DNA from 3 places in the Hydrogenophaga soli genome. Region 2 is predicted to be linked to each of the others. Evidence: predicted binding sites of a transcription regulator. Region 2 holds the regulator's gene; each other region holds the start of a gene.
The links. Region 2 encodes FNR, which switches genes on or off when oxygen is low (the NO sensors DNR and NnrR bind a similar motif). Its sites were predicted from a motif close to TTGATNNNNATCAA; they were not measured.
Positions count from the first base shown of each region.

Region 1: the regulator FNR is predicted to act here: its motif matches at 1,420-1,433, upstream of ACYVB7_RS01235 (FeoA family protein).
Region 3: the regulator FNR is predicted to act here: its motif matches at 1,526-1,539, upstream of ACYVB7_RS08385 (hemerythrin domain-containing protein).

Region 1 covers NZ_BAAHAK010000001.1:273,187-276,457, forward strand. The annotation lists gene kynB (cyclase family protein) at 1-28, opposite strand, end outside; gene ACYVB7_RS01225 (OmpA family protein) at 25-882, opposite strand; gene ACYVB7_RS01230 (four-helix bundle copper-binding protein) at 899-1,342, opposite strand; gene ACYVB7_RS01235 (FeoA family protein) at 1,473-1,760, shown strand; gene feoB (ferrous iron transporter B) at 1,757-3,271, shown strand, end outside.
Region 2 covers NZ_BAAHAK010000005.1:147,046-150,316, forward strand. The annotation lists gene hemN (oxygen-independent coproporphyrinogen III oxidase) at 1-768, opposite strand, end outside; gene fnr (fumarate/nitrate reduction transcriptional regulator Fnr) at 966-1,691, shown strand; gene ACYVB7_RS10840 (hypothetical protein) at 1,736-2,035, opposite strand; gene ACYVB7_RS10845 (hypothetical protein) at 2,067-2,300, opposite strand; gene ccoP (cytochrome c family protein) at 2,505-3,271, opposite strand, start outside.
Region 3 covers NZ_BAAHAK010000004.1:35,949-39,219, forward strand. The annotation lists gene metH (methionine synthase) at 1-637, opposite strand, end outside; gene ACYVB7_RS08385 (hemerythrin domain-containing protein) at 937-1,467, opposite strand; gene ACYVB7_RS08390 (Crp/Fnr family transcriptional regulator) at 1,636-2,247, shown strand; gene ACYVB7_RS08395 (Crp/Fnr family transcriptional regulator) at 2,274-2,975, shown strand; gene ACYVB7_RS08400 (sigma-54-dependent Fis family transcriptional regulator) at 2,980-3,271, shown strand, end outside.

The DNA.
Region 1 (3,271 bases), on a different contig from region 2:
CGGGCGCCAGGGGAGGGGAGGTACTCATTGTTTGACCAGTTCCACGCGACGGTTTTTGGCGCGGCCTTCTTCGGTGCGGTTGTCGGCAATGGGGCGTTCCTGGCCGAACCCGGCGCTGCGCAGGCGGTCGGCAGCGATGCCGCTGGCCACCACGGCGTCCAGAACGGCCTTGGCGCGGTTTTCCGACAGGGTTTTGTTGGCCGCGGGTGTGCCCGCGTTGTCGGTGTGGCCTTCAATCGACACCTTGAGGCCGGGGTTGTTCTTGAGCAGGGTGCTCACCTCGGCGACCAGCCCGCGGGAGTCGGGTTTGATGTCCCACTTGCCGGTGTCGAAGTTGATGTGGAGGGTGATGAAGCCCGCGCTGCTGAGTTCGTCCAGCATCTTCTGCGCCGAAATGACCTGGGCAGCCGCGTCCTCCTGCAGCACCACCAGCTTGTAGCTGCTCCAATTGCCCCCAACCACCGCCGAGTCGCTGGTGAGGTGCACCCACACGTCCTTGCCTTCCACGTTGACCCGGGCGGTCAGGCGGTCGCCCAGCGAGCTTTTGGCCGGGTCTTGCAACAGCGTGCCGCCGATCTGCCCGATGGCGTTGGCGTAGTTGCCCGCGATGTACTTGGGTGACGCGCCCTGCGTCGGATTGGCCACCTTGTAGACCACCTCGGTCTTGACGCCCATGCCCTGGTGCTGGCCACCGGGCCAGCGGAAGTCGTGCGCGTCGTTGCCGGTCTTGCAACTGGCAATCACGAAGTTGGGGATGCGCTTGGGGAACATGGCCGGATCTTTGCAACCCTTGGCGTCCTGGGCCTGCGCCGTGCAGGCCACCGACAGCACACACACCGCCAGCGCGGCGGACAGGAAGGAGGGGCGGGGCGGGGTGCTCATGGGCGTGCTCCCAGGCTCAGGCCAGCACGGCCTTGCAGGCGTTGATGCAGGCAGTGCACGACTCGCGGCAGGCCTTGCATTCGGCGTGCTGGTTTTCGTGCTTTTTGCACTCGGCTTCGCAGGCGGTGCAGGCGTCCAGGGCCACCTTGGCCAGGGCAGGGGTGAGTTTGGCGTTCTGGGCGGCCAGGTTTTGCAGGGCACCGCACAGGGCCAGCATTTGGTTCACGTTCTGGGCGCAGGCGGCCATGGCCTTGTCACCCTGACCCAGCAGCACCAGGCAGTGGGCCAGGCAGGCCTGACCTTTGACCACGCAGTCGGCGGTGGCGGCCAGCAGCTCGGCATAGGGAGCCGCGGCGGCGTGGTGATGGTGGTGGCTGTGTTCGTCCGCCGCCTGGGCGTGGGCGGTCAGCCCGGTGGCAGCCAGGGCGGCAAAAGCGCCCAACAGATCGCGTCGTTCCATGTGAAAGCTCCCTTGGGAAGAGGTGGTGCCCGAAGTGGGCAAAAGACAGGCTGCAAGGATAGCGCCGCACCGCAGGTTTGACCCTGGTCAAGGACGTGGCGTATCATGTAAATGAGAATCTATCGCAATCATGAGTACTCCCACCCACCCCATCCCCTCGTTCCGTGGCCTGGATCAGTGGCCGTTGCAGACTGACGCCCAGGTGGCTTCGCTGGCCACCCCGGCCGATGCCGAGCAGGCCCACACGCTGTTGCGGCTGATGGAAATCGGATTCCTGCCCGGTGAAACCGTGCGCCCGCTGGCCCGGGGCTCGCTGGGTGGCGACCCCTTGGCGGTGCGCGTGGGGCGCAGCACCTTTGCGCTGCGCAAACACGAGGCGGCGTTGATCCAGGTGGCTCAGGTGGGGGTGGCGGCATGAACGCCACCGTCTACCAACCTCCTGGCCACCCCAGCCTGCGCGTGGCGCTGCTGGGCAACCCCAACTGCGGCAAGACGGCGCTGTTCAACCTGCTGACCGGCAGCCGCCAGAAGGTGGCCAACTACGCCGGTGTGACGGTGGAGCGCAAGGAGGGCCTGCTGGTCACCCCCGGCGGGCGGCGCGTGCGTGTGCTGGACCTGCCCGGTGCCTACAGCCTCAACCCCCTGAGCGACGACGAGGCCGTGACCCGCGACGTGGTGACCGGCGCCCGCCCCGGCGAGGCCCGGCCCGACCTGCTGGTGTGTGTGGCCGACGCCACCCACCTGCGCCTGAACCTGCGCCTGGTGCTGGAGGCCCGCCAACTGGGCCTGCCCATGGTGTTGGTGCTCAACATGATGGACGTGGCCCGCGAGCAGGGCGTGGAGATCGACCTGCCCCGCCTGTCCGCCGAGTTGGACATGCCGGTGGTGCCCGTGGTCAGCATCCAGCCCAACGGTGCGTCCGACCTGGTGGCACTGGTGGAAGACTGGGCCTCCCCGCCCCCTGCTCAGGCCGAGTTGCCCGGTGTGGCCGGTGCTTGGCAAGCCCCCACACCTGAAGAGGTGACGGCCACCCACCAGCAGGTGCGCCGCATCGTGGCCGCCGCAGTGCGTGAACCCACCCAGGCCCTGGCCCGCGACGACGCCATCGACCGCGTGGTGCTGCACCCGGTGTGGGGCATGCTGCTGCTGACGGCGGTGCTGTTCCTGATGTTCCAGGCCGTGTTCAGCTGGGCGTCGGCCCCCATGGACCTGATCAAGACGGGCATGGAGGCCCTGGGCGGCTGGGTGGGCGACCACCTGGCCGAAGGGCCGCTGCGCAGCCTGCTCATCGATGGTGTGGTGGCCGGGGTGGGCAGCGTGCTGGTGTTCCTGCCGCAAATCCTCATTCTGTTTGCCTTCATCCTGGTGTTGGAGGATTCCGGCTACCTGCCCCGCGCCGCGTTTTTGCTGGACCGGGTCATGGGCACGGTGGGCCTGTCGGGCCGCAGCTTCATCCCGCTGCTGTCCAGTTTTGCGTGTGCGGTGCCGGGCATCATGGCCACGCGCACCATCACCCACTGGCGTGACCGGTGGCTGACCATTGTGGTGGCCCCGCTGATGACCTGTTCGGCACGTTTGCCGGTGTACGCGCTGCTGATCGGGGCCTTCATCCCCAGCCGCCCAGTGTTGGGCGTGTTCAACCTGCAAGGCCTGGTGATGTTTGCCTTGTACGTGGCCGGCATCCTGTCGGCCATGGCGGTGGCCGGGGTGGTCAAGCTGTGGCGGGGCGATGCCCACGCCACCCCGCTGCTGATGGAGCTGCCCGCCTACCGCCTGCCCAACCTGCGGGCGCTGTGGCGCGGCCTGTGGGAACGGGCCATGATTTTTGTGCAGCGCGTGGGCACCATCATCCTGGCCATCATGGTGGTGTTGTGGTTCCTGTCCACCTACCCGGCCCCGCCCGAAGGGGCCACCGGCCCGGCCATCCAG
Region 2 (3,271 bases):
GCGCCGTTGTGGTTTGAAACGAGTCGGCAAATGTGCGTATGCATACAGTGCGATTCGATCCGGACGCAACTGGTTGACCTGGGCCAAGGTCCTTGCAAACGACTCGGGGGTCTGCATGGGCAGCCCATAGATCAAATCCACGTTCAGTGATTCGAATCCAATGTCCCGCGCAGCTTCAGCCAAAGCAAACACCTGTTCGGCAGGTTGAACCCTGTGAACAGCTTTCTGCACGGCCGGGTCAAAGTCCTGGACGCCAAAACTCAGTCGATTGAACCCTAGCGCATGCAAATGCCGCAAGCGTTCCACGGTGACCGTACGGGGGTCCACCTCAATGGAGTACTCCCCCCCCGGAACAAACCCAAAGCTGCGCCTCAACATGGCCATCAGATCGGCCAGCTCTGCATCACTCAAGAACGTGGGGGTCCCTCCGCCGAGATGCAACTGGGATACGCTGTGCCCTTTGCCGAAGTGGGACACATGCAAGTCAACCTCGCGGGACAGGTAGCGAATGTACTCGGCTGCCTTGTCATGGTGCTTGGTGATGACCTTGTTGCAAGCGCAGTAGTAGCACACCGACTCGCAAAAAGGAATGTGAACATAGATCGACAAAGGGAGCGCCATGGACCCAGCCCGCCTCTGCTCAAGCGCCTGAATGTAATCTGTCTCAGTGAACGCCTCTACAAAACGATCTGCCGTAGGGTATGACGTGTACCTGGGACCAGGCACATCGAAGCGCTTCAACAATTGTTCAGAAATGACATGAGTCACGTGTATCTCCAACTGCCTCAAATGTGCCAGCTGTGACAGCAAGCTCACTTGACGTGCATCAATGCACTGCAGCGAAGACAACCCTTACGCAAACCTTATCTGCCAGTTTTGTCCGGTCATGACACTGTGCGACACCGTTTCACGGTACGATGCCACCCAGTGACTTGATGTACGCTTGACCTGAATCAAGGCTCTCCATGGATCTAAACACAATCAAAGTTGCCTGTTCAAGCTGTAATTTGCGTGAACTGTGCCTGCCAATGGGGCTAAACCCCGAAGAACTCGACAAGCTGGACTCGGTCATTTCGGCCCGCCGCCGAATCAAACGAGGCACCGCACTGTTCAATGCCGGTGACAAGTTCACTTCTTTGTACGCGGTCAGGTCTGGTTTCTTCAAGACCTGCATCACCACGGCGGATGGCCGCGACCAAGTCACCGGCTTCCAAATGACGGGAGAAATCATTGGAATGGATGGAATCGTCAGTGATCACCACTCCTGTGACGCCATTGCCCTGGAGGACGCTGAGGTTTGCGTCATGCCCTTTGACCAAGTGGAGCAACTTTCCCGCGAGTTCACCACACTTCAACACCATGTTCACAAGATCATGAGCCGTGAGATTGTGCGCGATCACAGCGTGATGCTTCTGCTGGGCAGCATGCGAGCTGAAGAGCGGTTGGCAGCCTTTTTATTGAACTTGGTGCAGCGCTTGCATGCCCGTGGATTCTCCCAGTCTGAACTGGTGCTGCGAATGACACGGGAAGAAATTGGAAGCTATCTGGGCATGAAGCTTGAAACCGTGAGTCGGACCTTTTCCAAGTTTGTGGAAGAAGGCATCATTGAAGTCAAGCAGCGCTACGTTCACATCAAGAACACCAATGCCCTGCGCCAAATTGTGAATCCCCCAAGCAGCAACTGTCGATGACGCACAGAGTGAGCCTTCTTGTGTAAGGAGTCTCCGCGGAGGCTTTATGCCCCCTCGCATCGCGGCCCCTTGCTGCAAGCGTCGGGCCTGTCATCCACAGGCACCGGGCACCGATTCACCTCAAATGGAGACTGCGCCAGCAGTGTGGTCAGACTGCTTGAAACAAACGTGAGTGTCCAAAACACAAAAAAACTCACTGTGTAGACCGCCGACCTTGACCAGCCCAACTCAGATTGGCCCCAATGCAAGTCACCGGGGTCAACAAAGGCAAAAACTGCCATTTCCAGCACCCCTGCCATCAAAAATGCAGGCCATGCAATCCACATCAGTCGTTGGGCGAGCATCGTCGTCTCCTTCATGCCGCCCCACGGCGGCTTAATTGTTTGGTTTCACTTTGGGCACGACCGGAGAAGCTGCGTGGTTCCGGGCTTGCTGAGCTGGCTGCAACTTCACCAACTCGTCATCGGAAACCTTGCCATCCGTTCCTGCCTTGGTGAGAGCTTCCCGCTGAATTTGATTTTTGTCAATCACTGGGTCAGGGGCACTCATGGCGATGTAGGCGGTGGCCAGTGCCGCCACAACCACGACAGCAGGGCCACCAATCACCATCCACACGTAGGGCTCTCGCCACCAAGTGCTTGTGGGAAGTGGCGTGGAACCTGAAGCAGCTTGTGCAGATGTAGAACTCATGGCAACCCAAAAAAATACAGGGGAAACAGCCCGCAACCGAGGGTATTTTGACTCAATGCAGGCATCTACAAACAAAAAGGGGGCTAAGCCCCCTTTTTGTTCAAAACTCCGACATGTGCAAACTCAGTTGGCACCTTTTGCCGACTTGCTCAACACATAGGCGGCCAACACATGAATTTGAGCTTCGTTCAGCAACCGACTTTGTGAAGGCATGGCATTGTTCCAGCCTTCGTTGATGGCCTTGGTCACCACCTCGGCTCCCCAGCCATGCAACCAGATGTTGTCGGTCAGGTTGGGGGCACCCAAAGCTTGGTTGCCTTTGCCGTCTGCGCCGTGGCAAGCCGCACAAGCCGCGAACTTGTCCTTGCCCAGAGCAGCCTTGACAGGATCGTGCGGGCTGTTGGACAGACTCAACACATACTGCGTCAGGTTGGCCACGTCCTCGGGGGCGCCCACAGCGGCGGCCATAGGGGGCATCACACCATTGCGACCGTTTGTGATCGTTTCCTTGACGGCCTCAGGGGTGCCACCATACAGCCAATCATTGTCGGTCAGGTTGGGCGCCGCCAGGGTTTGGCTGCCGCGTGCATCCGAAGCGTGACACTGCGCACAGTAGTTCATGAACAGGCGCTCACCCACGGCCATGGCCTTGGGATCAGCAGCCAATGCCACGACGTCTTTTTTGACAAAGTCTTCGTACACAGGCGCGATGTTCCCTGCGACTTTCTTCACTTCAGCAGCATGCTGCCCTTGAGAAGACCAGCCCAGTTGCCCCTTGAAAGAGCCAAACATGGGGTACATCGCGCCGTAGACCAGCCCGAAGACCACCGTGATGACGAACAGGTACACCCACCATTTGGGAAGGGGGTTGTTCATCTCGCGCAAATCAC
Region 3 (3,271 bases), on a different contig from region 2:
GTTGCTTGATCCAGCGGGTGGCGTTGATGAAATCGACCGCGTAGTTGTCGTGCTCAGGAATGCCGGTGGCGATGGCGAAGATGTTGGGGTCGAAGATGATGTCTTCGGGCGCAAAGCCCACCTCGTCCACCAGCACGCGGTAGGCGCGTTCGCAAATCTCGATCTTGCGGGCAAAGGTGTCGGCCTGGCCCTGCTCGTCAAACGCCATGACCACGGCGGCCGCCCCGTAACGTTTGACCAGCTTGGCCTGGCGTTTGAACTCGGCCACGCCTTCCTTCATGCTGATGGAGTTGACCACCGGCTTGCCCTGCACGCAGCGCAGGCCGGCCTCGATCACGCTCCACTTGCTGCTGTCGATCATCACCGGCACGCGGGCAATGTCGGGCTCGCTGGCCATCAGGTTCAGGAAGCGCACCATGGCGGCCTGGCTGTCCAGCATGGCCTCGTCCATGTTCACGTCCACAATCTGCGCGCCGTTTTCCACCTGCTGGCGGGCCACGGCCAGGGCGTCTTCGTAACGCCCCTCCAGGATCATGCGGGCAAAGGCCTTGGAGCCGGTGACGTTGGTGCGCTCACCCACGTTCACGAACAGGCTGCCCTGGCCAATGACCAGCGGCTCCAGCCCCGACAGCAGCATGGGCGGCGGGGAGACCTGGGCGGCAGCGGCGGCGGCGGACAGATCGGAGGGGAAGGCGTCGGCAGAAGGCGTCTGGCGTGTCATCAAGGCTCACCTGGTGGGTCATGGTTCCGTGTGCGGGCAGGCCCGACACGGTTGAAGCAGGTGAGCGCGGTTGATCCGGTGGGCCACAGGCCACCCCAAGCCTGACACCGGGCGCACCGCCCGGCGCACGGGGGCGGGCAGGGGCCACGGCGCTGCAGCGCTCCTTGGGCAAACGCGTATTTTAGAAAGTCGGCGGCAGGGGCTGCCGACTGCGGTCAATCCTGCGGCAATTGCGCCAGCGCACGGCGGCGGGCCATCTCGCGGCCCATGCCCTCGGTGTTCACGCCCGACAGGGCACTGCGGGCCGCCGGGTAGGCCAGCGACTCTTCCAGCACGATGTGGTCGTGGTAGAGCGCCGCGAACACCTCCACGGCATTGGCCAGCTCGACCGTGTCGAACCAACCGCTGCCCTCGGCAGCGGCCTCCAGCATGGGCGCGATGACCAGCCAGTTTTCCTCCAGCCAGCCGTGGTCCTGGGACAGGCTGTGTGCGGCCTGCACCACGTCGGGCTGCGGGCTCTCCAGCAGCGGAGGGAACACGTGTTTTTCCTCGTCCAGGTGGTGCTGGCGGGCTTCGCCCCCGAAAAACGCCAGCACCTCGCGGGCACGGGCACGTTCGGGCTCGGACAAATCGCCCTGACTCAGCGCATCCACCAGGACGCTGAGGGTCTGCAGCGACTGCGCCACCTGGCGGTGGGTGGCATCCAGGTAGTCAAACACGGCAACGGGGGCTTGGGCAACGGGCATGGCGCACTCCTGAGGGATGGAACTGAGGGGCATTGTGAAATTGCGGCGGCGCAGCCACTTGACGCACATCAAGCAAGGGAAAACCACGCCTCGCCGCCCATCCACACGCCGTTGGCCCGACAATGCGGACTCCTCTGCCAGCATCCAAAGCCCGTCACCGCCCACACCATGCTCAAGACCCTGATGGACAAGGTGCGCTCCACCGCCCGCCGCGACGCGGGCGACCCGGGTGACACCGCCTCCTGGAAGCTGGACTTCAACAGCCCGCGCACCAGCGCCGAAGCCGCCGCCGACATGCTGCGCGCGCCCACGGCCCTGATGCAGCTCAGCCCCGAGGAAGCCAGCACCGTGGTGCAGTTCATGCAGCCGCGCATCATCCCGGCCGACACCGTCATCTTCCAGGAGGGCGACACCTCCGACACCGGGCACATGCTGCTCGTCATCGACGGCGAGGTGACGGTGGAAACCTTGCTGGTCAGCCGCCGCTCGCCCGACACCCTCACCGTGCTGGGGCCGGGCAGCCTGGTGGGCGAAATGTCGCTGTTCGATGGGGCCGCCCGCTCGGCCACCTGCACCGCCACCTCGGAAGTGCGCTGTGCGGTGCTCTCGCGCAAGGCCATGGAACGCCTGGCCCGCCACGCGCCCACCACCGCCGCGCATTTCATGGCCGCGGTGGCCCAACGCCTGGCCGAGCGCCTGCGCCAGAGCGACGAAAAGGTTCGCCTGTACAGCCACCTGGTGCGCACCATGCAGCAGGAAATCGACGCGTTGATGCGCTGAACGCCCCCCGCCGAAAGCCCCCGCCCATGCCGTTTCGCCTGCGCTTTCGCTCCTCCCGCCCACCCGCGGCAGCGGCGGATGCGCCCGCGTCGCAACTGGGCGCAGGCGCTGCGGCCAACGCCTCGGGCTTTGGCCCCGAGCCCGACCGCTGGGCCGCCACCACGGCCACGGACGGCGTGACGCTGGACGACGTGGCCCAACGCTTGGCCCAGCGCACCCTGTTGCTGCCCTTGAGCCTGGACCAGGCCCGCACCGTGGCCGGGTACATGAAGCCGCTCAGCCTGCCCCAAGGGCAAAGCCTGCTCGACCCCCTCGCCACCCCACCCGCCACCGACCTGGTGCTGATCGTGCGTGGTCAGGTCCGGCAACACACCCGGGTGCAGGGCCGCGCCCTGGTGAGTGACCTGCCCCTGGACCCACTGGGGCCTGGCGACTTTGTCTCCGAACCCGCCCTGCTGGACGGCGAGGCCCGCAACGTGTTGCTGGAGACCCTCAGCCCGGTGGTGCTGGCCACCCTGTCGCGCGGGGCCCTGGCGTCGCTGAGCCACGACCACCCCGACCTGGCCGCCCGCCTGCTGTCCGCCGTGTGCCAAGGGTTGACGCGGCAGCTGCGGACCAACCACCGCCGCATCACCGAAGCGTCGGGGGCCATCCGCGACCTGCAAGACGGTCTGCTGCACGCTGCGCGTCTGCCCCACCCCCCCAGCACCGAACCGCCTGCCCGCTGACACCATGGCCGCCGAGCCCGCCACCCACCCCGTCACGTCCCCCGCCACGTCCCTGGCCCCCGCCCCTACCGCACCGCCCTCCGCCGACCGCGCCTGGACCCCGGCCGATTGGGCCCGGCAAGAGCTGCTGCTGATGCGCGAGGTCATGAAGCTGGTGGGCCAAAGCCTCACCCCCGCCCCGGTGCTGCGCGAAATGCTGCACCTCATGAGCGAGCTGCTGGGCCTGAACCGGGGCCGCCTGGTGCTGGCCAACCCGGCCCCCGCGCCCACCTCCGCCCCCTCCAGCGCCGCGCCGC